3 regions of the Lysinibacillus sp. FSL M8-0216 genome follow, and region 2 is predicted to be linked to each of the others. Evidence: riboswitches for the same ligand, from Rfam matches in the RefSeq annotation. Region 2 holds a riboswitch; each other region holds the start of a gene.
What was found. A riboswitch is a leader RNA that binds a small molecule or an ion and turns the genes downstream of it on or off. The one in region 2 is predicted to bind cobalamin.
Positions count from the first base shown of each region.

Region 1: it holds a riboswitch for cobalamin, as region 2 does, so the genes downstream of both, MKX57_RS22145 (hypothetical protein) here and MKX57_RS11110 (ABC transporter substrate-binding protein) in region 2, are expected to answer to the same signal.
Region 3: it holds a riboswitch for cobalamin, as region 2 does, so the genes downstream of both, metE (5-methyltetrahydropteroyltriglutamate--homocysteine S-methyltransferase) here and MKX57_RS11110 (ABC transporter substrate-binding protein) in region 2, are expected to answer to the same signal.

Region 1 is NZ_CP152007.1:4,458,281-4,466,237, reverse strand. Features, by position in the region: gene ytvI (sporulation integral membrane protein YtvI) at 1-534, opposite strand, end outside; gene MKX57_RS22155 (hypothetical protein) at 624-1,175, shown strand; gene MKX57_RS22150 (glutathione peroxidase) at 1,264-1,809, shown strand; cobalamin riboswitch at 1,912-2,111, shown strand; gene MKX57_RS22145 (hypothetical protein) at 2,272-2,829, shown strand; gene MKX57_RS22140 (ABC transporter substrate-binding protein) at 2,813-3,763, shown strand; gene MKX57_RS22135 (tyrosine-protein phosphatase) at 3,899-4,663, shown strand; gene MKX57_RS22130 (MATE family efflux transporter) at 4,799-6,166, shown strand; gene MKX57_RS22125 (putative RNA methyltransferase) at 6,169-7,002, shown strand; gene MKX57_RS22120 (1-acyl-sn-glycerol-3-phosphate acyltransferase) at 7,082-7,684, shown strand; gene MKX57_RS22115 (low molecular weight protein-tyrosine-phosphatase) at 7,746-7,957, shown strand, end outside.
Region 2 is NZ_CP152007.1:2,260,581-2,268,537, reverse strand. Features, by position in the region: gene MKX57_RS11125 (class I SAM-dependent rRNA methyltransferase) at 1-1,066, shown strand, start outside; gene MKX57_RS11120 (S9 family peptidase) at 1,154-3,142, opposite strand; gene MKX57_RS11115 (precorrin-3B methylase) at 3,214-3,891, opposite strand; gene MKX57_RS11110 (ABC transporter substrate-binding protein) at 3,944-4,939, opposite strand; cobalamin riboswitch at 5,103-5,290, opposite strand; gene MKX57_RS11105 (translation factor GTPase family protein) at 5,467-7,407, shown strand; gene MKX57_RS11100 (hypothetical protein) at 7,513-7,957, opposite strand, start outside.
Region 3 is NZ_CP152007.1:2,542,589-2,550,545, reverse strand. Features, by position in the region: gene MKX57_RS12440 (serine hydrolase domain-containing protein) at 181-1,608, opposite strand; gene MKX57_RS12435 (SDR family oxidoreductase) at 1,924-2,688, shown strand; gene MKX57_RS12430 (hypothetical protein) at 3,041-3,658, shown strand; gene MKX57_RS12425 (DUF4177 domain-containing protein) at 3,882-4,070, opposite strand; gene MKX57_RS12420 (aminoglycoside phosphotransferase family protein) at 4,425-5,300, shown strand; cobalamin riboswitch at 5,458-5,637, shown strand; gene metE (5-methyltetrahydropteroyltriglutamate--homocysteine S-methyltransferase) at 5,917-7,957, shown strand, end outside.

The DNA.
Region 1 (7,957 bases), 2.2 Mb from region 2:
TAGCATAAATAGGAATAGGGCAATCATATAGACGAGAAGACTGATAAATAGACTTGGAATCTCTGAAAAGAAGGCTGAAACTTTGCTATAATTAAAGAAGCTTAAAAACGTTTCTTCAATTTTCTTTATGAAATCCATTGTGGTTTTTTGAAGCGAAGTACTTACTTCGGGTGGAAAGTCTTCCGTGTATTTAGAAATATTTTCTTGCATATGAAGCCACATATCTGATAGCTTGGAAATATAATAGGGAGCTTGCTTAGACAATAAAATTATTTGCGTCATGATCTGCGTAATTGAAATATAGCAAATAATGGAAATTATAATGACACTCACTATGTATATAAAGGCAACTGCAATTTTTCGAGACATTTTCCAGCGCCTTTTAAAGAACATGACGATTGGTTCAAGGAAAAATGCGCTGATAGCTGCTAATATTAACGGCATAGATACCGGAATAATAAAATAAGCGGCTATAATTAGGGACAGAATCACTAGCAATCGAAAAATCAATTTCCTAGCATTAAATTTATTCATAAACTCACCTTCTTTGCGAAAAAATTAAGTTAAGTGTAACATAAATCAAGTTTTATGACGTTCTGAAACAATAAAGGTAGGGATAAATTATGGAAAAAGAGATTTTGCAACTTTTTAGTAATCTAACAGAGCGTGATCGAGATATTCAATATGAATCTTACGAGGAACTGATGAAAATTATGCAGGAGCCCGTAGATTGGACATATGCAGTGTGGGAACAGCTTGTACAAGCGCTTACATATAAAAATGGGCATGCACGTGCACTTGCCGCACAAATTTTATGTGCTTTAGCTGCAAAAAGTGATCCCGAAGAAAGAGTATTAGAAGATTTTTTAAAGATTTGGGCTGTGACTTATGATGAAAAGCCCGTCACGGCAAGGCATACATTACAGGCTATTTGGAAAATTGGTTTAGCAGGTCAAGTACAAAGCGATTTAGTCGTATCTTATTTAGCCAAGAGATTTCAAACCTGTTTAGATGAAAAGCATCCTACTCTCATTCGCTATGATATTATTGTATCTTTAAAAAAATTATATGATCAAACGAGTGATCCTAAATTATTAGACATAGCCCATCGCTTAATTAATGAAGAGCAAAATGTTAAATATAAAAAGAAATATAAGTCAGCCATCCGTTCTTAGTAACGAGATGGTGTTTTTTGTGCAAACTCTTTGGTTATTAGGAGATTAGTCAACTATAATATATGAAAAAGACAAAAGGGGTTAGGGAATGAGCATTTATAATTATTTAGTACGAAAGCCGAATGGTGAAATTTTATCAATGGAAACTTTTCGAGGGAAAACGATGCTAATTGTTAATACGGCCAATCAATGCCGATTTACATATCAATTTGAAGACTTACAAAAAATGTACGATAAATATGGCAAAAATAATTTTGTCGTTCTAGGATTTCCTTGTGATCAGTTTGGCCATCAAAATCCTGAAGATGGAGAGGAAACTGCGCATCTTTGTAAGGTCAACTATGGAGTTTCGTTTCCCATTTTTGAACTAGTCCAAGTAAATGGTGAGACGACACATCCTTTATTTAATTATTTAAAACATGAAGTTGATTTTCGTGAATTCGGAAAAGCAAGCATGCAGGAGAAAATGCTTGCTGAGGCAATTGTTCAACTTGCTCCAAGCTTTTTAGATGGTCGTAATATTCGCTGGAATTTTACTAAATTCCTAGTAGATGCAAGCGGAAAAACCATAGCTCGCTTTGAGCCTACAGACTCACAGCTAGATATTGAGCAAGCAATTGAAAAAGTATTATAGTAGAGTGATTTTATGGAAATGAAAATTCTTCTAAAACGGCTATCATTTTTGTACGCAACTATTTTTTCCTATCAAACTATGATAAACTGCTTTACAAGTGAATTATTCTTGCAGAATAAAGGTGCTAGCTAGCATAATCGGGAATTCGGTATAAGCCGAAGCTGTTTCCGCAACTGTAAGTACAACTATTATAAAGATGAACCACTGTTTCATAGGAAATGGGAAGGTTCTTTATAGCTCTTATTTAATTATATAGGAGCGTTGTACAAGCCAGGAGACCGACCTTTATTTGAACGTATAACAACTCTTCGGAAGCTAGGAGGATATACGGCAAATACATAGGCAGTGTCGTGTTTCTATGACAATCATTATGTTATTTTAGTCGTTCCTTTGCGTGAGGAGCGACGTTTTTTTATGTTCTAAAAAAGTAAGGATTTTCATTATGAAAAGGGGGACAGCAGGTTGAAAAAAGATGCACGTTATTCTTGTTATCCTTTTATGCGAGAGAAGGCTTCAACTGTCGATTTTGAGATTCGCACAGATAGTTTAACAACGCATTTAGGGGCTGCACTAGCTATAGTGAAGAAAGAGGATGTCCAGGTTGTTGCAGATGATTTAACACAGATTTTACCTATGGCTTATCATGTGAATGGCTCGGTTCGTGGGAAGCTAGCAGTTACAGATGAGGATCTATCCTGGTTAAGTGAGCGCTATGATTTTTATGTAAGTCATGTGAAGGAAGAGATTCAAAATTTTGTTTTACCTCAAGGAACAGAGGCTGCTGCTGCTTTACATCTTTGTCGTAGTGAGGCGAAAAAATCATATCGAACTTTACACAAGGTTTCGGAAGAACGAGAGGTACCGACTATTCTCTTCGATTATTTAGGCTTATTAGCCAATGTATGTTTTGTAATGGCTGTCTATACGAATCAACAAGCTGGAATCGCTGAAATTCCGTTTATGAGTAAATCATATCCAATGAAAAAGAAAAAGGTGAATAATAATGAAGAAACTATTTAATTTACAATGGCTATCGGTTTTATTGCTAGCGCTCGTTTTAGCAGGTTGTGGAACTGCGGAAGATACAAAAAATAAAAATGTTACCCAAGATGAACAAAAAATTGAGCAAACAAGTTACAAAGTAACCGATGATCGTGGTGTAGAAATAGAGTTTAAGGAAGTACCAAAAACAGTTGTGTCCTTACAACCAAGTAACACAGAAATTCTATTTGCATTAGGGGTTGGCGATAAAATTGTAGGTGCCACTGAATATGATACATATCCAGAAGCTGCCCAAAAAATCGAACGTGTTTCTGATACTGTGAATTATAACAGTGAGCGAATTTTAGCGTTAAAGCCAGATGTTGTTATTGCGTATACGATTGGTGAGAAGGATGCACTTAAGCCACTCGAGGATGCAGGAATTAAAGTATTTGTTATTCAATCAGCGGCTACATTTGATGATGTATATGGAGATATCGAACAAATTGCAGCTGTTATGGATGTTAAGGATAAAGGAAAGGCATTAAACGAGGAAATTAAAGCAAAAATCGCTGATGTGCAAACAAAGATTAAGGAAGTAAAAACACCAAAAAATGTTTATTTAGAAATTAGTCCAAAGCCAGAAATATATACAGCAGGCTCTGGCACTTTCCAACAAGAAATATTAAATGCGGCAAATGTAAAGAATGTGTTTGCAGATTTAGATGGCTGGAAGCAAATATCTGAGGAAGATGTAATTGCGAGAAATCCAGACGTCATTTTAACAACAGTCAACTATACAGAAAATCCAATTGGAGAAATCCTTGCTCGTGATGGGTGGAATACGGTAACAGCTATTCAGAACAAGGCAGTTCAGTCCCTTGACACAGATATCTCAAATCGTCCAGGTCCACGTATCGGTGAAGCAGTTGAGCTTGTTGCTAAAGCTGTGTATCCAGAGTTATATAAATAAGATCGTAGAAAATGCTAGTTGTTTATTACAGCTAGCATTTTTTATTTTATTACCTAGTGTGAAAATTGGTATTAATGTAGTTTGTTCGATAGAATAAAGGTAAGAACGCTTATTAATATAGGGAGGTGTAGTTCAGTGAAGCAAATACAAAAAAATATTCCGTTTGAGGCCGTTTATAATTTCCGAGATATGGGGGGATATCAAACGAGGGATGGGCGTGTTATAAGAAATGGCTTATTTTATCGCTCTGCCGCACTTGGTAAAATGACATCGACAGATAAAGAATTATTTGAAACATTAGGTATTAAAACAATTTTTGATTATCGTGACACGAATGAAGTACAACATAATCCTAATCCTGTGTTTCCACAAACTCGATATATTCAAATCCCTGCGAAGGGAAAGCATGCTTTTGAAATGCCAACTAATACAGGTGGTAGAGAGTTTTATAAAGTAGTTAACGCTGATATGTTCAAGGACTTTTATGCACAAATGCCTTTTCATAATCCCTCTTTTAAAGAATTAATGATGACTATACAAAACCCTGATAATTTAGGGCTAGTCCATCATTGCGCAGTTGGAAAAGACCGAACAGGAATTGGCGGAGCTCTTATTTTATTGGCTTTAGACGTACCTGAAGAGACCATTATGGAAGATTATTTAGATACGAATATTCATTTGCGTCCCATGGTAGAAAGAATGGCTCAAACGATCCAGCACCAGTATAATGAACAAGAATTACAGCAATTTTATGCTTTAATGTCCGCTCGTGAGGATTATTTACAGGCAGCGTTAGATGCTATGGATCATCGTTATGGCTCAAAGACAGCTTTTTTGGAGCAGGAGTTTGGTCTAACGGCTGATAAGCGTGAGCAATTACAGTCATATTGCTTAATCTAAATAAAATCCCTTTCACAATTAGTGAGAGGGAATTTTTATGTGGAAGCGCTGTCTTCCTATAAATCTCTTTACAGTCTGAAAATTTATGATAAGATACAATAGATTTTTAAGAAAAGTATAGGAGAAGTGAAGGTATTGGCAGACACAATAAAAGAAACAACTAAGTTAAGTCTATTCCATTTAACATGGCCTATCTTTTTAGAAGTGTTTTTATTTATGTTGATGGGACTAGCCGATACTTTTATGCTTAGTGCTCTATCAGATAATGCTGTGTCAGGAGTAGGTGCAGCCAATCAATATATTCATATCGCTATTTTAATTCTTGAGGTAGTCGGCAACGGTGCGTCCATCGTTGTATCACAATATTTAGGTTCGAAACGGTTTTTTGAAGCGGCTAAAATATCGGCTCTAGCAGTCACAATGAATTTGGCAGTTGGCCTTATAATGAGTGTTCTATTTTTCTTCTTTGCTAGTCATTTAATGTCGATGATGAACTTGCAAGGTGAGGTCCTTCATTATGCTCAAAGTTATTTAGTGATTATAGGGAGTTTTATTTTCCTTCAAGCAATTATTAATGCCCTTGCTGCAATTATTCGTGTTCATGGTTGGACGAAACAGACGATGTATGTATCACTTGGCATGAATGTACTGCATGTTATCCTTAATTACGGCCTGATCTTTGGGAATTTTGGTTTACCAGAGCTTGGTGTAAAAGGTGCAGCCATCTCTTCAGTGATTAGTAGAGGATTAGCGATGATCGTGTTTTTCTGGTTGCTTTATCAAGTAATGGAAGTAAGAGTAAAGCTACACTACTACTTTGAGTATTCCAAGGAATATGTAAGAAAAATTTTAAACATTGGTTTACCGTCTGCCTTTGAGCAGGTTCTTTACCAGTTTTGCCAGATCATATTTTTATATTATGCCACATATTTAGGGGCAGAAACTTTGGCAGCCAGACAATATGCTATGAACATATCAATGTTTACCTATTTATTCGCTATTGCGATTGGGACAGGAACGGCCATCATTATCGGTAGGCATGTAGGTGCTGGAGAAAAGGATGAGGCTTATCATCAGCTGTGGACAAGTGTCCGAGCAGCATTTATTTTCACCATTATTATGGTTGGTGTAGTGACCATTTTCCGCAAGCAGCTTATGCATGTTTTTACAGATAACCCCGAGGTGATGGCTATCGGAGCATCTGTCTTGGCATTAAGTATAGTGCTAGAAACTGGTCGGACGATGAATATAGTCGTCATTAACTCTTTACGTGCCTCAGGAGACGCAAGGTTCCCTGTTAAAATCGGTTTTCTGTCGATGGTTTGTATGAGCCTCCCATTAGGTTACTTTTTTGTATTTGTCCTAGATTGGGGTTTAGTAGGTATTTGGTTAGCTATCTCTGCAGATGAATGGGTACGGGCAATTATCGTATACTTTAGATGGAAAAGCCGAAAGTGGGAGCGTTTTGCCCTCGTTTCACCGAATGAACAGAAGGAGGAATAGCAATGGGAGCACTATCTAAACGTGCAGTAGGTGCAGCATTGATCGATCAACATATAGCGCTTTTTGCATGTCCGTTATGTCAGCAATCTATGCACGTCTATGAGCAAGGGAGACTCGTTTGTTCTGCCAATCACTCTTTTGATATTGCCAAGCAGGGCTATGTCAATATGCTGACACATGGCTCTACTTCTAAATATAGTAAAGATCTTTTTGAATCTCGCAAAGCTGTTATTGATAGTGGGATTTATGATGTTGTAGAAGCAAAGATTGGGGAGCTTATTAACTCTGCGAATACAGTGCTCGATACGGGCTGTGGAGAGGGATCGCATTTAGCCCGTATTATGAATGAGAAAAAGAATGGGGTAGGCATCGGTATTGATATAGCTAAAGAGGGTATTTTGGCTGCGGCTCGACATTATCCACAGCAAATTTGGTGTGTTGGCGATTTAGCTAAGAGTCCTTTTGCACAAGGTAGCTTTGACGCTATTTTAAATATTTTATCACCGGCAAATTATGAAGAATTTAAAAGGCTTCTTGCGCCTAATGGCTGTATGGTGAAGGTTGTGCCACAAAGCGGCTATTTACAGGAGCTGCGTGCTCAATTATATGCCGATTCGAGTAAGGAAACATATTCTAATGAACAAATTGTTGCTCGTTTCCAAGATAGTTTTGGCGAAGTGAATATAGAACGAGTCACTTATACATTGCCACTTGCTCAGGAGCTTGTCCCTGCTTTATTGGAGATGACACCGATGGGCTGGCATAAAAAAGATGAGACAGACATTGTATTAAGTGAAATTACGATTGATGTAGATCTATTGGTTGGAAAGATGTAAGATGATCACCTACAATTGCAGTATACTAGTCTTTTCGATTACAATGGGAATAACTATTGAATAAGGTAGGAATGTGACAGTGTATAAATTAGTAGCAAATATTGTTAAAGTAATATTAAAACTTATGGGTTCGAAGGCTCGTGTGTATGGTGAGGAAAACTTGCCAAAAGAAGGTGGATATATTATAGCTTGTACGCATACAGGCTATGTAGATATTTTAAACCTCGGCGTTGCCATGTACCCTCAAGAAATTCACTTTATGGCGAAGAAGCAATTATTTGAAATGAAGGGTCTTGGCTGGCTTATTGAACATTTAAATGCCTTCCCAGTGGACCGTGATAATCCTGGTCCGAGCGTTATTAAAATTCCCTCACAGTTATTGAAAGAAGGAAAAGTAGTGGGGATATTCCCATCTGGAACACGTAATTCAGAAGGAACGGACTTAAAGCAAGGAGCCATTACAATCGCTCAATTGGCAAAGGCGCAAATTGTTCCAGCAGCCTACGTTGGTGCACGTAATGCTGGAGATGTCATGAAGCGCGGTAAAGGCTATTTAATTTATGGCGAGCCGTTTTATGTAACGGGTAAAGGAAAAGAAGGTCGGGAGCAATTTACTCAACACCTTGAACGTGAACTAGTCGCTTTAACAGAAGAATTGGAAAATCGTATTGCAGTAAAATAAAATGAAGTGGCACTCAGAATCGTATTGATTTTGGGTGCTTTGTTGTAGGAGGATTATCGTAATGATTCAAGTACTTTTTGTTTGCTTAGGCAATATTTGTCGCTCGCCAATGGCGGAGGCGGTTATGCGAGAGCTGGTGAGAAAAGAGGGTTTAGACGATAAAATTGCTGTGGATTCTGCCGCAACAAGCTCATGGCATATCGATGAACCTCCTCACCGAGGCACACAGGATAAGCTTAGAGAATATGGTATTTCTACAATAGGAATGGTAGG
Region 2 (7,957 bases):
GATGGATCACCATAATCGTTTTATTGGTACAGGTTACTACGGTATTCAAAATAAAGGGATTGGCTGGGTCCTGACGACAGATATAAATGAAACCATTGATAAAGCTTTTTTCATTAAAAAATTCAAAAAAGCTATACAGCTACGAGAAGCATTCTTCCAGAATGAACATACAACAGCCTTCCGTGTTTTCAATGGCGAGGGTGATGGTATCGGTGGCCTAACGATCGATTTCTTTAATGGCTACTATATGGTGAGTTGGTATAGCGAGGGTATTTACTCATTGAAAGAAGTCGTTTATGAGGCGCTTGCTGAAACCATCAACTACCAGGCCATTTATGAGAAAAAACGATTCGATAGTAAAGGGCAATATATGGAACAGGATGATTTTGTCATGGGGACTCCTGGCGAATTTCCAATCATGGTTAAGGAAAATGGGATGACCTATGCAGTCCATTTAAATGATGGTGCGATGACTGGAATTTTCCTTGATCAACGGGAAGTACGATTAGCTATTCGTGAGCGCTATGCGAGCACAACAAATATGCTAAATACCTTCTCCTACACAGGGGCATTTTCTGTAGCAGCCTCGCTTGGAGGAGCTACTAAAACAACAAGTGTCGATGTTGCAAAGCGCAGTTTAGCCAAAACGATTGAGCAGTTTAGCGTCAATCAAATTGATTATGAAGCGCAGGATATAAAAGTAATGGACGTTTTTCATTATTTTAAATATGCACAGCGTCACGAATTAAAATTTGACCTTGTTGTATTAGATCCACCAAGCTTTGCCCGCACAAAGCAAATGACGTTCTCAACGGCGAAGGACTATCCAAAATTACTGAAGGATACGATTGCGATTACAGCCAAAAATGGCATTATTGTGGCTTCCACAAACAACGCAAGCTTCGGTATGAAAAAGTTTAAAGGGTTTATCGACCAAGCATTTAAAGAGACTCGTACACGCTATAAAATTGTAGAGGAATACGGTTTACCAAAGGATTTCCGTGTGCCTCGTGAATATCCTGAATTTAATTATTTGAAGGTCGTTTTTATTCAAAAAATGGACTAACTCATCTGGAATCACACTTTGCTGTGGTTCTTTTTTTCTATAAAAAATGGCTTAAGAAGTATGTTCACTTCCTAAGCCACCTCTTTTTTAAAGCTTTTCCACAAACCAATCTCGTATATATTCGAGACGATTAATTCTTAATGTTGGCTTTCCGCTTCTTGACAGTTCATGATTAGCTTCAGGGAACCGGACGAATTTCGTTTCTTTTTTCCGATACTTCAAGGCGATAAATAATTGCTCCGCCTGTTCAATCGGACAACGATAGTCTTTTTCACCATGTAAAATAAGCAATGGTGTTTCAACATTGTCTACATATTTCAATGGTGAATGATGCCATAGCTTCTCTATATTTTCGAGCCCCGCTTGAATTTGCCAGTCTGTAAAGTAATAGCCAATATCACTCACTCCTGCAAAGCTAATCCAGTTTGAAATAGAGCGTTGTGTAACTGCTGCCTTAAAGCGGTTGGTATGCCCAACAATCCAGTTGGTCATAAAGCCACCATAGCTCCCACCTGTTACACCTAGTCGAGTTGGATCAATGAACTCATATTGCTCTAAAGCATAGTCTACAGCGGCCATTAGGTCTTGATAGTCATTGCCACCATAATCACCACGTACTGCATCCACAAACGTTTGTCCGTAGCCATGACTTCCGCGCGGATTTGTATACAGCACCGCAAAGCCTTGAGCAGCTAGGATTTGGAATTCATTAAAATAGGTGTTGCCGTACATCGCATGTGGACCACCATGGATTTCAAGAATAAGAGGATATTTCTTCCCTTTTTCATAGCCCACTGGCTTCATGATCCAGCCATTGACCTTCCAGCCCTCAGCTCCTTCAAACTCAATGCTCTCTGGCACAGCTAACTCTTTCGTCTTTAAAACGTCTTCATTGACTGTCGTCAATCGTTCTTTTTCACCCGTTTTTAAGTTGACGTAATATAAATCGCCCGGATTCGTTGTCGTACTTATGGCGACAACGGCTTGATCATTTTGAGCATCTAATGAAAAACCATAAACGTATTGATCATCGTGAATAGCTGGATAAATTTCACCATCTACATTCCCAAAGTAAATTGCCGCATTGCCGTGATCCGTTACTTGGAAATAGAAACTATGATTATCATTCATCCATTGTACACTTGGTGCTGCTACCCCTTGCAGGAAATCACCGATGACATAGTCACCCACAGGGGCATCAAATTCACTTGTTGCACAGTTTAGCAGATTTTGTTCCATATCATAAATCCATAGCTTCGCTTGTGTGGCATTTTCAAACTCACGTTTTCCTCCAACAAAGGAAAGGAAGCGGCTATTAGGCGACCAGGACGTTTGGTAATAGGAGCCAATCCCCTCTGTTACCTTGCGACTCTGTTTTGTTTCTAAATCGAATAAATAAATATCCGCATTAAACGAAAAATCTAAGTCCTCTGCTTGATCTGCTAAGTACGTAAGATAACTGCCATTTGGCGACCATGTACTCAGATGGAAATCCTCGTTCCCTTCTGTCACTTGCTTTAAGTCACCAGATTTTAAATCGACAATGGCAATGTGAGTATGCTGGTCCATATCCATAAATCCACCCGCATCCGACTTATGTTTCATCTTATCGATTTCGAGTGGCTTGAGTTCTTTTTCTTCTTTCTTGTCATCTTCAGCTTTGTCTAAGATAGTTTCATCTTTACCTAGCAAAACTGAAAAGGCAATTTTCTCTCCACAAGGAGACCAGACAGGCGTTGACGCACCGTTTTTGCAATACGTCACTTGCTTCGCCTCTCCCCCTGTTTTCGACAGTACAAAAATTTGCGGCTTGCCTGATCTTGTCGAAGAAAAAGCAATTTGACTGCCATCTGGCGACCAGACAGGAGAGCTTGTCCGATCGTTACCATATGTCCATTGCTGAGGACGTTTGTCTTTTAAATTTAAATAAAACAAGTTAGATACATAGTCTTTTTTCTTCTCATCAATACGTGTCTCTACATAAACTACCTCAGTCCCATCAGGTGAGAGCTGTGGATCTGCCACTGATTTCAAGTGATAAAGATCTTCTGGTTGAATCCCTTGTTTAGTTGTCATGTTCTTGCTCCTTTGTATTGTCATTTTCTATGCTCTACTACAATATTTCGACACCCTAAGTATTTTTCCTGCTACTCTATTGATTTTTTTACTAGTTCCCAATCAGCATTCATTTTTGTTCTGCGATAAAATTTATAAAAAGGTTCATTGGAACGAGCTTGGTTTTGATAGAGACGAATGATTTGTAGCAAAAAATCCTCAATATGATCAATCCCTACCCTTTTCGCGAAGAGAGTACCCGCCTGTGCCTTCGCCCCCATAGGGATGGCTCCTACATAAACATCAAAGCTCTCATGCTGATAGACTAAACCAATATCATCATATGTAGGATTATAGCAAGCCGATGCACAGCCATTCACATTGACTCGTACTCTTGCAGGCACAGTTATACCGTCCAATGCCTGATAGAGTTGTTCTGTTTGAGGAACTGCCTCCATTTTTTCTCCATCACAAAAATCACATGCCTTCATGGCAATATGAGGTCCTGAGGAAGCAACAAACAGTCCAGCCTCCTGTAAGGCATGGGTCGCTTCTGTCAGTTCACTAGAGGGGATCGATAATAATATGCTATAGGAGGCCGAATATTTAATGGCCCCCTTCTCCCCTACTATTTCAGCTATTTTTTGAAATTGGGCTGGCGTATAATGCTTATTAATAATGCCAGGGCTTACCGCTAATCGTGTATAACCACCTTGCTGATTTAGAGTTTCGAACGTTTTATCTGGTATGTTTTGACGAAATGCATTCATTGTTATCGCTCCTTAAGAAAAAGGAGCTAGCAAAGCGCTAGCTCGAATGTTTTTAAAAGTTGGCTGGGTAGAAGCCCTTGGCTAAAATTTGAATGGCCGCTGCAGCACGTACCCCTTCAGATGCCGCTGAAAGTGGAAGAATGACAAAGCGATCATTTATGACTGCTTCCATTTCCTTCAACGCTGGATCATTTTTTAAGAATTTTATCTTTTGTTCAGCAGTTGTTTCACCATAATCAATGACAACCACCACCTCTGGATTGCGATCTACTGCATCTTCCTTCGATACCGTTGTCCATCCTGACTCCACATCTCCAAAGATATTTTGACCGCCAGCGATTGCTACTAGCTCATTCATAAAGTTTTGACCAGCCGTGAATACGTCTTTATCACCACTGTCAAAGACTAGCACACGTAAATTTTCACTGTCTTTTGGTAATTTTGCTTGAACTTCTTCGACATCTTTTGTCATTTGTTCAATTAATGCTTCACCGCGATCTTCCACTCGGAATATTTCCGCGATATGACGAATATCCGTGAAAATATCCTCTAATGTTGGCTTTGTCATATTGGAAGCCGTATGTAAATACGTATGAATTCCTAATTCCTCAAGCTCCTCTGGTGTTCCAACACCTTTCTCACCAAAGCCACTTTTCCAGCCTGCATACAAGAAATCTGCCTCGGCATCAATGACTTGCTCCTTTGTTGGGTATTGATCTGAAAGAACTGGAACTTTATCGTAGGCTGCTTGAAGCGGCTCGTAGATTTTATCATCTAAATAAGCTGTCCCTACCATGGAATCCTCTAAGCCTAATGCAAGCATAATTTCTGTTACATGCTGATTTAAGCTAATGGCCTTTTTTGGTGCTTCCTTATAGGTTTGGGTAGTTTCATTATTTTCAATGATGACCTCAGTTGTTGTCGCCTCAGACGGTTCAACTTTTTCAGTTTGCTTTGCTGATTCAGGCTTGTCCTTTGCGCCACACGCTCCTAATACAGCGATTAAGGCGATGACCATGACTAGCCATATACTTCTCCATTTTTTCATGTCCTTTTCTCCTTTGTTGTCATAAATATAGAAAGAAATCAGAGACTTCTTTGCTACTAGGATAATTGGAAGGGCATAAAAAAACCCTCTTGTCGCCAAGAGAGTTGCATAGTGAAAAAACGGTATTAGTACCTTTATCACTATCCCCATCCTCGTGGTTCTTAGTTAACATACATATACTGGCAGGTATCCTGGCTTAGGTTCATCATCTATACGCCTTCCCATAGTTAAACTACAGTGGCATGCTGTATAGACTCCCCATTTACAGTTGCGGGACAGCATCGGAATTGCACCGATTTCCCTTTTAAGCAAATGACAAATGCCATTTGCACCAATATGTTCTAATTATGCTATTGATAGACTAGCAGTTCATGCGTTAATTCGCAATCAGTAATAGAATGCAAAAAATATAATCATCATTATATTAGCACTATTTCGACAAAAAGACGAATCATTTTACAAGAAATAATTGTGCTAGTATTCTGATACAATGAGAAGATAGCTACTTATAGAAACGAGGATTTATTATGTACAAGACGATTGGGGTTCTTGCTCATGTTGATGCAGGAAAAACAACCTTTTCTGAGCAAGTGCTTTTTCATACAAATAGTATTCAAGCGCGGGGACGTGTCGATCATCAGGATGCCTATTTAGATAATCATGAGCTTGAGCGCAAACGGGGCATTACGATATTTGCCGAGCAAGGACGCATGACTATTGGCGACGATACATATACGTTGATTGATACACCAGGACATGTCGATTTCTCCCCAGAGATGGAGCGTGCCATCCGTGTCATGGATTATGCCATCATTATTATAAGTGCGGTAGAGGGTATTCAAGGTCATACTGAAACGGTATGGCAGCTTTTACGAAACTATCATGTCCCTACATTCTTTTTTATTAATAAAATAGATCGTGACGGAGCAGATGTAAGGGCTGTGATGACCCAGCTCCATAAAGATTTCTCGGAACATGTATTATTCGTCGATGAACCACTTCAGGAGAATTATGTTTCCAGCACAATCATGGAATGGCTGGCGGAGCGTGATGAAAAGCTCCTGGATGCCTTTTTGAATGAAGCATTGGAGCATGGCCTGTGTATGAAGCACCTACAATCGATGATTAAAAATGAATCCGCCTTCCCCTGCTTTACTGGTTCGGCATTAAAAGATGAAGGCATTCAAGAATTGATTGCTCAACTTCCACTCATAACGGGTACTCACTTCGAGCCGGAAGCACCGTTTCAAGGAGAGGTCTTTAAAATACGACATGATGGCCATCAGCGTTTAACATTCATCAAGGCTTTAACAGGCAAATTACATGTTCGAGATGAATTTACGTTTGGAGACCTTACAGAGAAAGTAACAGAAATTCGTCTTTATAACGGCAGCCGTTTTGAAACTGTTCAGCATGTTGAGGCTGGTGAAATCTTCGCTGTTAAAGGGCTCAGCCAGGCACACATTGGCGATCGCATTGGCAGTAACACGCTATCACAGCCCTATGAGCTTGTCCCTACATTACAGGCAAAAGTTCAATATGAGGGTGAGCAACATATTAAAGAAGTATTAAAGATTTTCCGTCTACTAGAGGCCGAGGAGCCATCATTGCGTGTCGTATGGCAGGAAAAGTTTCAGGAAATCCATGTGCATATAATGGGTGTCATTCAGTTAGAGGTACTGATAGAAGTATTATTGAAGCGCTTTACATTAAACATCTCTTTTGGAGAGCCGCAAATATTATATTTGGAAACAATTGCGACAACCGTTACAGGCTACGGACATTTTGAACCACTTAAGCATTATGCAGAAATTCATTTATTAATGCAGCCAAATGAACGTGGGACTGGCATTACCTTTAGCAATGCCTGCCATGCGGATGATTTATCAGTGGGCAACCAGCGCCTCGTAGAGAAGCATTTGTTTGAACGTGATCATCATGGCTTACTCACAGGCTACGCAGTAGCAGATATTCATTTTACGCTTTTAACGGGACGTGGACATAATGAACATACGTCTGGCGGTGATTTCCGAGAAGCCACTTTCCGAGCACTGCGCCAAGGACTGGAACAAGCACAGAACGTCCTGCTTGAGCCGTATTATCGCTTTAAAATGAAGGCTTCCAATGACTTTATTGGCCGTATGATGACCGACATTCAACAGGCTGCTGGCACCTTCGACGACCCTGTACTCACTGAAACAGAAGTTGTATTAACAGGACGTGCACCAGTAGCGACCTTCATGAGCTATAGCACGATTTTTGCCGCCTATACAAATGGGAAAGGTGCGCTTACCCTCCAATTTGATGGCTATGATTTGTGTCATCATGCAGAAGAAGTAATATCTCAAATAGGCTATGATAAAAATGCCGACCCTGAATACAGTTCTTCTAGCATTTTTTGTTCAAAAGGTAAAGGCTATTCTGTCCCTTGGCAAGAGGCGCAAGCAGCCATGCATTGTCAGAGCTAAGTTCATGTACTAGCATGGCAAATCTGTTGAACTAGTACTTCAGATGAAGGTAGAATATCCCTACAAAAAATAAAGCAAGCCCTCCGCTTCATGGAGGGCTTGCTTTTATATGGCACCAACAGCTTTCTTTGAAGGCTTGTGCACCGGATAGGCAGGTTCAACCACCACATAACCTTGCGTATTCGTGAAGTCGATAACTACTTTTCCAGGCTGACTTTTTAATATTTGTAGTTGATCAATTAATGTTAATAATAGCTCGTGGCCGTTCCCACGTGGATGCCAATTAAAGTGATAATCATTTAATTCCTTAACGGCTTGAAGAAACTGCGTGTATTCCTGCTGTGCAAATGCAATTAGTTTATCCTGATGAGGAATTTGCTCTAAATCGTTCATATACGTTTCATAAAAACGTATGACAATCGAGCATAGTAAATCATTGACACGTGCAGCGCTTAACACTGGATTGGGCTCCTGTGAAAGACGGTCAAGATTAGGCTTTGCTCGTGTTGAATCAATGCGTGTAATTAAGTGGTACTGCTCCCCATTCACC
Region 3 (7,957 bases), 280 kb from region 2:
TAAAATCCTTATTCCACGAGAGGAGCAGGTTAGTGGAAGCAATAGTAATTAGTTTTGACTGGGGAAAATTGTCGAGGATATAAAAAAAGACACCGAAGTGTCTTATGTTTTTTAAATAAAGATACCTATAAATTGAAATGTAATTCCTTCACATTATGCTTATCATGGGAGCGAGGTATTTTATCGGTGAGTGTATACAAACCATGTAATGCTCGCTGTTAATAATACTGACGAAATCAAAGCTGTAAGAACGCTATATGTTTGCCAAATAAGTATCGTTGACCAATCGAAAGCAAAGCACAGTATACCCAGGGCAATCGTAGCGATCAGGAAAATAACTGTTACGACTGTTCTCTTTTTTGTCATTGGATGTCGCTCATTTGTTTTCCTTCTGCGTAATCCTAAGAGAAATAGCAAAACAGCCAATAGGCAAAGAATAATTGTGATAGACGACAAAATAATATCCAAAAGCTGTGTGCCACTTATTTCATAGGACTGAGCTAGACTGCCGTCTAATATATCTTTAACTTTTAGTACCAGGTTTATATTGGTATTTGCGCCGTTGCTCAGTAAACAGACGGCTGTTCGTTCATTTAGCAGTATAAGTACTTCGGTTCTGAAATTTGGATTGCCCCCTGTGTGTTCTATAATCGTTTGGTCGGCGTTTACCAACCAGCCTGCCGCATAATACATATCGTTGACAGACGAAACAGACATATCACCCCTATGTGATTTTTCAATAACCCTGTGAAATATTTCAGGTATGTTCTGCACGATACCCATTTGTATGCCCATCCAACGCGCCATATCTTTTGTATTAGAAATGATGTAGCCTGCGGGTTTATTCCCAGCATAATCTGGAGCCTTAAATGGAGTTGTCATAAAAAAGGAAGAACGATAGCCCTGTGCCAACTGTCCAGTAGCTTGAGCATCTTTTTTATAAACATACGTCTGGTGAAGACCTAACGGCTGAAATACCTGTTCCTCCATAAAGTCTTCATAGCTTTGTCGTGACACGATCTCAATAACCAAACCCAATACGTCATAATTAACGGTTCCATAGTTATACTGTTCACCGGGAGGGAACTCCAATTCAGCATCTACGAGCATTTCCACAGTCTTCTGCAACATATCTGGTGTATTGCCTTGTGGAATATTTTGAATATGTCTACTATTTGTTAGACCACTTGTATGGTGAAGAAAGTTATTTAGTGTAAGGCTTTGCATTTCAACAGGTTTCCCTTGATACTTTAACGTAAACCAAGGTAAATATTTTTGGATAGGGTCAGTCATTGAGAGCAGCCCTTGCTCTTCCAACAGCATAATACCCATACCGGTAAAAGCTTTACTGACCGAGGCTAACTCATAGAGTGTATTTTCACTTGCAGACAACCCCTTTTCACGATCTGCATACCCTGAAGAAAAGTAGAACACTTCATCATCTGCAAGTATTGAGATTGACATGCCCGGCACACCTGATATACGAGAGGCATCATCTAGCAACGCTTGTATTGCCGCAGATTTCGAATCTGACAACGCATAACTTGGTGTTGGGAATCCTGAGAGTAATATAAATAACGTTAATACAAAAATAATAATCTTTTTCATACACCCTCCTTTTTGAAAAGTTGTAAGGAAATAAAATCAATAAGCAATTATTACAACTACTAAACTAAATTTTAATTTAACTTTCTATTCATCTATATAATATCAAGTAATTGTGAAGAGTTACACTTAACGAACAGATATGTTAGTTCTATAAGCAACGATCTTCAAGACAATTGGGCTATTTTCACGTAGAGTTGAATTACAGTTGTGACGAAAAACCTCCTTGAAACCGAATAGGAGAGCAACATTTCAAATAATGTTCCTTGTTATAATTCTCTATGTAATATAACGATGTTTGAACAAGGAGATGGAAGCATGAGTAAGTTAACAGGCAAAATCGCTTTAGTTACAGGATCAAGTCGAGGAATTGGCCGCAGTATTGCATTGCGTCTGGCACAAGAGGGGGCCTTTGTTGTCGTTCATTACGGGAAAAGACGTAATGAGGCAGAAGCAGTTGTTCACCAGATCAAACAAAGCGGAGGAAATGCTTGCGCGATTGGTGCTGACCTTAGTACTCTAGATGGTATTCAAGATTTATTTACTACTTTGGATGATACAATTCGGGAGTATATGGGCGGTAGTGGATTCGATATTCTTGTCAACAATGCTGGAATTGGTCAAATTATCAGTTTAGATGAGACGACGGAAGAATCATTTGACGAGGTAATGAACATTAATGTTAAAGCACCACTTTTTGTTACTCAGCAAGCTTTGCCACGTTTAAAAGATGGAGGGCGTATTATTAATATTTCATCCTTTGTGACACGTGCAGCTTCGCCAAGTGTCTTCACGTACAGTATGTCCAAAGGTGCTATCGACACATTTACACGTCTTCTAGCCAAGGAACTAGGGAGCCGTAATATTACGGTAAACGCCATCCAGCCTGGAATTATTAATACAGAAATGAATGCTGAGACTTTGGAAAACCTGGAAGGACAAAAATATGCGGCTGGTCTTTCAATTTTCAACAGATGGGGAGAACCCGAGGATGTGGCAGATATTGCCGTATTTCTTGCTTCCTCAGACAGCCGTTGGGTAACAGGTCAATTGCTCGATGCAAGTGGAGGATCTCATCTATAGAATAGTTTAAGCAGTTACTGAGGAATGAACTCTGTATTGGGCAGGGCTCATTCCTTTTAATTTTCCTTTCATTCGTTTGTTAGTGTAAATAGTAAATTCTCCAATTCTGAAGTGAAATGTTCCATACTTTCAGAGTTTAATACTCGTGCTTTTCTGAAATAACGAAATCGTCTTTATAGTGGAATGAGATGTATTGAGATAACCGGGCAGAGAAGTTCATTCATTTGCCTGCCTGAATATAATGATAAAAAAGGATATTTGATTTTTCTTGAATGAACTAAATCTAATACTGTTGTAGGCTGTTACGTGGGTGTAATGAACATATACTTAGGTTGAAAGGAGGTATTTATTTGTGACACAAACATCTAGAGCGATTCCTAGTGCCGCAGTCCGCGGAACGGCATCTGGTGTATTTTTTATGGCGTTTTTTGGTACTCTGTGGGCGTACACGGGAATTATGGGATTGCAAGGCTGCGGACTTCCATTATTGTTAGTTACTGCTGTTGCCATAGGTATAGCGCTGTTCATCGGCGGTTTTTCATTAATACGAGCATCGAGAGAATTGACGAATCAGGTTTCAAAAACAGACTTAAGGCATGGGAAGCGTACGTCGTTTTGGTTTAACATTATTTTTGCAGCAGAGGGTTTGGCTATAGCCATCACAATTGCTGTCAGTAATGCTACTCGTCACCCTGAACTTATACCTGTCATAATAGCTCTTATTGTCGGTGTCCATTTTTTTCCATTGGCACCTCTTTTTCAAGTCAGACTCTACTATTTTACCGGCGCACTCCTTTGTTTACTTGCTATTATGACATGGCTATTTGTACCTGGAACAGTCACACTGGGGGGACATCAAATCAATGCATTTATGTCTGTAGTGGGCTTTGGCTCTGCCTTGATCTTGTGGGGAACTGGTCTTGCAATATGGCTAATGGGCAGAAGATTGCTAGGTATCGTCCCAAAATAAGTGAGATGGAACTTTACACCGGAAAAGTAAAATATGTATTCAGCTAATAGTATGCATTACTTTAACAATCAAAAGACAAATCAGCGTCTTGATAATCAGTAATCGGGAACTTTTCCGTAATACGGAAAGCTTCTTTATTACTGAAAAGGAGTAAATTGGTGAATAACACATATAAATGAGGGTTGGATATTTATGCTTCCCCAAATAGAAAAACCCCTCACATCTAATTAAGGGGTCTCTCGAATATTAATTCAAAATAAGCTGCGGAACCATATCCTTTAGTTGAAGGAGCAAAAATTTGAACAAATCTCCATCCTTCAGATGCGTATTGGTGAATTATATTTTGATAATCTTCTTTTGGTTTACTACCCCAAGCATTTAGTTCCACTTTAACGAAATGGTATTCGTACATTATGATCACCTCTAGAAATAGTTGACTTAATTAATATACGAAGAAAGTAGAAGATAGTTTCATAATTAGATTTTTAATTGGAATAAACGACCAAAGCCAATATTGAGTTTTGAATATTGAGTTGGAGATAAACCCACCACTGTTTATTCAACAATCAGGCGCTTTTCGTAATAAGGAAAGCGTCTTTATTCATGGCAATGGCCAGATTGTGGAGCATCTTGTTAAGTGATTTGGATTTTTTTGTTAAAGTATAGTTGAGTTTGTGAAGAATTGTTTTTAAACTAAAGGAACAGATAGTTCAACAAGAGTTTACGTATCAAAAAGCTAGAAAGAGACTGAAAGGGAGTATTACTAATGAATAATAACTTTATTGAAAACATTCAATCGCTTTATTCCGACCTTTCCATTGAAGACATTTATCCTAATGAAATTGGACAGAATAATGATGTGTTAATTGTAAACAAATCTTTGGTTTTTAGGTTTCCAAAATATAAAATTGGAATCAATCAATTAAAAAGAGAGACGGAAATTTTAAAATACATTAAAGGTACCATTTCAACTCCTATTCCGAATCCAATTTATCAATCTTTTGAAGAGTTAGAACCAGGTAAGGTCTTCACCGGATATCATCTAATAGATGGTGTTCCTTTGTGGAAGGAAAGTTTAATAGGTGTGAAGCGTGTTGATTTAGTTAAAGGGTTGGCAAAACAACTTGTTTCTTTTCTTGTAGAACTTCATTCTATATCAGGAGAAAAAGCAAGTCGAGATTTGAAACTAAAGGTTCGTAATCCTCATGAAGAGATGTATAACTTGTATAATAAGATTCGAAATAAATTATTTCCTTTTATGAGAAAAGACGCTCAACAGGAAATCTCACAATCTTTTGAAACGTTTTTAAACGGGAAGGCATTCTCCAATTTAGATATAACGCTTATACACGGAGATTTCGGTGCATCTAACATTTTGTGGGATCCAGAAACAAGTATGATTTCTGGGATAATAGACTTTGGTGGTTCGGGTTTAGGAGATCCAGCGTATGACTTTGCTGGAATACTTTCTAGCTATGGTGAGGATTTTTTTGATATGTGTATTAACCTATATCCTAATGGTCAGGAAATTTCTGAACGAGTTAAATTTTATAAAAGTACATTTGCTTTACAAGAAGCATTGCACGGGATTGAAAATGGAGATAGACAGGCTTTTGAAGCTGGAATTAAAGATTATAAATAGTTTTCTTGTACAATTAATGTGGAATCAGTTCAATTAATATAAGGCATTATCACTAAGAGCCCAATTGTTGATAATTAAAAACAGAGTAAATAGATAAAGTTTTATGTAAAAACAATTTCTACTATTCTGAAATATATGGTATAGTATGGGCATAACTGAATATAGTGTAAGAAATGGTGCCAGATGAAAGTCTGGCTTAAAAGGGAAGTCGGTGCAAATCCGACGCTGTCCCGCAACTGTAATTCGGAGCAAATCACAAATGCCACTGGGAAACCGGGAAGGCTGTGAGGCGTGTTGATGAGAAGCCAGGAGACCTGCCAATTTCTAGTACACACCAAATACCTACGTGGAAATAGGTGGTGAATAGTGACCAAAAAGGCACTGTGCGATAACAAGTGATTTTACGAAAATTCTACTTTTTCGTATTGTTTTTGTCTTAATAAATTTACCATGCAGCCATTTTCCGAGAAGGGGAATGGCTTTTTTTTATGCTACTATTCTGTATTCCAGAGCAAAGTCCACTGGTTTTCATATAGAGCCACTGAATCTAGCATGGGATGACACAAATTTGTAAGAGCAAGTAACCATAAACTTATTGATGAAAGGGAGATTAAATATGACTTATACTAGTACACTCATTGGCTATCCATATATCGGAGATGATCGCGAATGGAAGAAGGCGTTAGAAGCATTTTGGCGTCAAGAACGAACGGAAGAGGATTTTCAGGAAACCCTAAAAAGTATTCGGTTATCGCGGATTGAAAAGCAGCTACAATCTGGCATCGATATGGTGACAGTGGGGGATTTCACATTGTACGATAGAATGTTAGATACAGCCTTAATGTTTGGCTTAGTACCCAAGCGCTTTAACTGGCAAGGTGGAAGGGTAGATTTACATACCTACTACAGTGTAGCGAGAGGCAATCATTCAGCAGTAGCTAGTGAAATGACCAAATGGTTTAATACCAACTATCACTACATTGTCCCTGAATATGAAGGGCAACCGCTGCAACTAACTGAAAATAAGGTATTGGCCGACTTTTTAGAGGCAAAAGAAGCGTTCGGTATTATTGCGAAGCCGACACTTATTGGCCCCTATACATTTTATAAGTTAACTAAGGGCTACAATAAATTAACGCAGGTCGAATATTTATTAGCTCTATTACCTCTCTATGCTCAGATTATTCAAGAATTAGTAGATGCAGGTGCCCAGTGGATTCAATTAGAAGAGCCTTCTTTAGTGACGACACTCGACTCAGCAGAACGGAAGCTAGTACAGGAAATCTATGCTCAGTTAGCGACAACCGTTCCAGCAGCAAAACTAATGCTACAAACATATTTTGAAGCATTATGCTCCTATGAAACATTGATTACATTGCCTGTCCAAGGGTTTGGTTTAGATTTCGTACATGGCTATAAAGGGAATATGGAGTCCCTTCGAAAATTTGGTTTCCCTCAGGATAAAGTTTTAGCTATTGGTATTGTTAATGGTCGTGATATATGGCGTTCCAACCTAGCGGAGGCTAACGCCACGATTCAAGCTATTGAAAAGCTTAGCGATGCTAAGGAATTGTGGATTCAACCCTCAAGTAGCCTTCAACATGTGCCAATATCTACTTCACTTGAAAAGAAGCTGGACCCTGTTCTCAAACAAGCACTGGCGTTTGCTGATGAAAAAATCGAAGAGCTTATTGAGCTCACTAAATATAGAAAAAATCAAGACGGAACGCTACGTCATAATTTCTCAGCAAGTATGAAGGCCATTGAAGCACTAAAAAATCATTCAATTCGTCAAAATAAGATTATCCAACAAGCCGCTCAATCCTTATCAACAAAGGATTTTGAGCGACATAATGATTTTAGTCAACGTCAAAAAATACAGCAGCAGGCATTAGGACTACCCCTTTTCCCAACAACGACAATTGGCAGCTTCCCTCAATCTGATGAGGTGAAGAGAAATCGTAATGCTTGGCGAAAGAAACAATTGTCGAATGAAGACTATGAAGCATTTATTGAACTGGAAACAAAGCGCTGGATTCACTTGCAGGAGGATCTTGATATGGATGTACTAGTTCATGGAGAATTTGAACGGACAGACATGGTTGAATATTTCGGTGAGAAATTGACGGGCTTTGCCTTTACTGAAAAAGCATGGGTTGTTTCGTATGGCTCTCGCTGTGTGAAGCCTCCAATTATTTATGGAGATGTTGCATGGTCTTCAGCCATTACCGTGAAAGAGTCTGCGTATGCCCAAAGCTTAACGAAGCGCTTTGTAAAAGGGATGCTGACAGGGCCAGTGACCATTTTAAATTGGTCCTTTGTACGCGATGATATTTCTCGAAAAGATGTGGCTTATCAAATTGCATTAGCACTTCGCAGGGAAGTGGAAGCACTAGAAGCGGCTGGCATCTCCATTATTCAAGTGGATGAACCAGCACTCCGTGAAGGGTTACCTCTTCGTAAAGAAGAATGGGGGGCTTACTTAGACTGGGCGGTCAATGCCTTCAAGCTTGCTACATCAAGTGTTAAGGATGAAACACAAATTCATACACATATGTGTTACTGCGAATTTAACGATTTCATAGAACCCATTAGCGCGCTAGATGCAGATGTGATTTCTATTGAAACATCACGTAGCCATGGAGAGCTAATTTCTT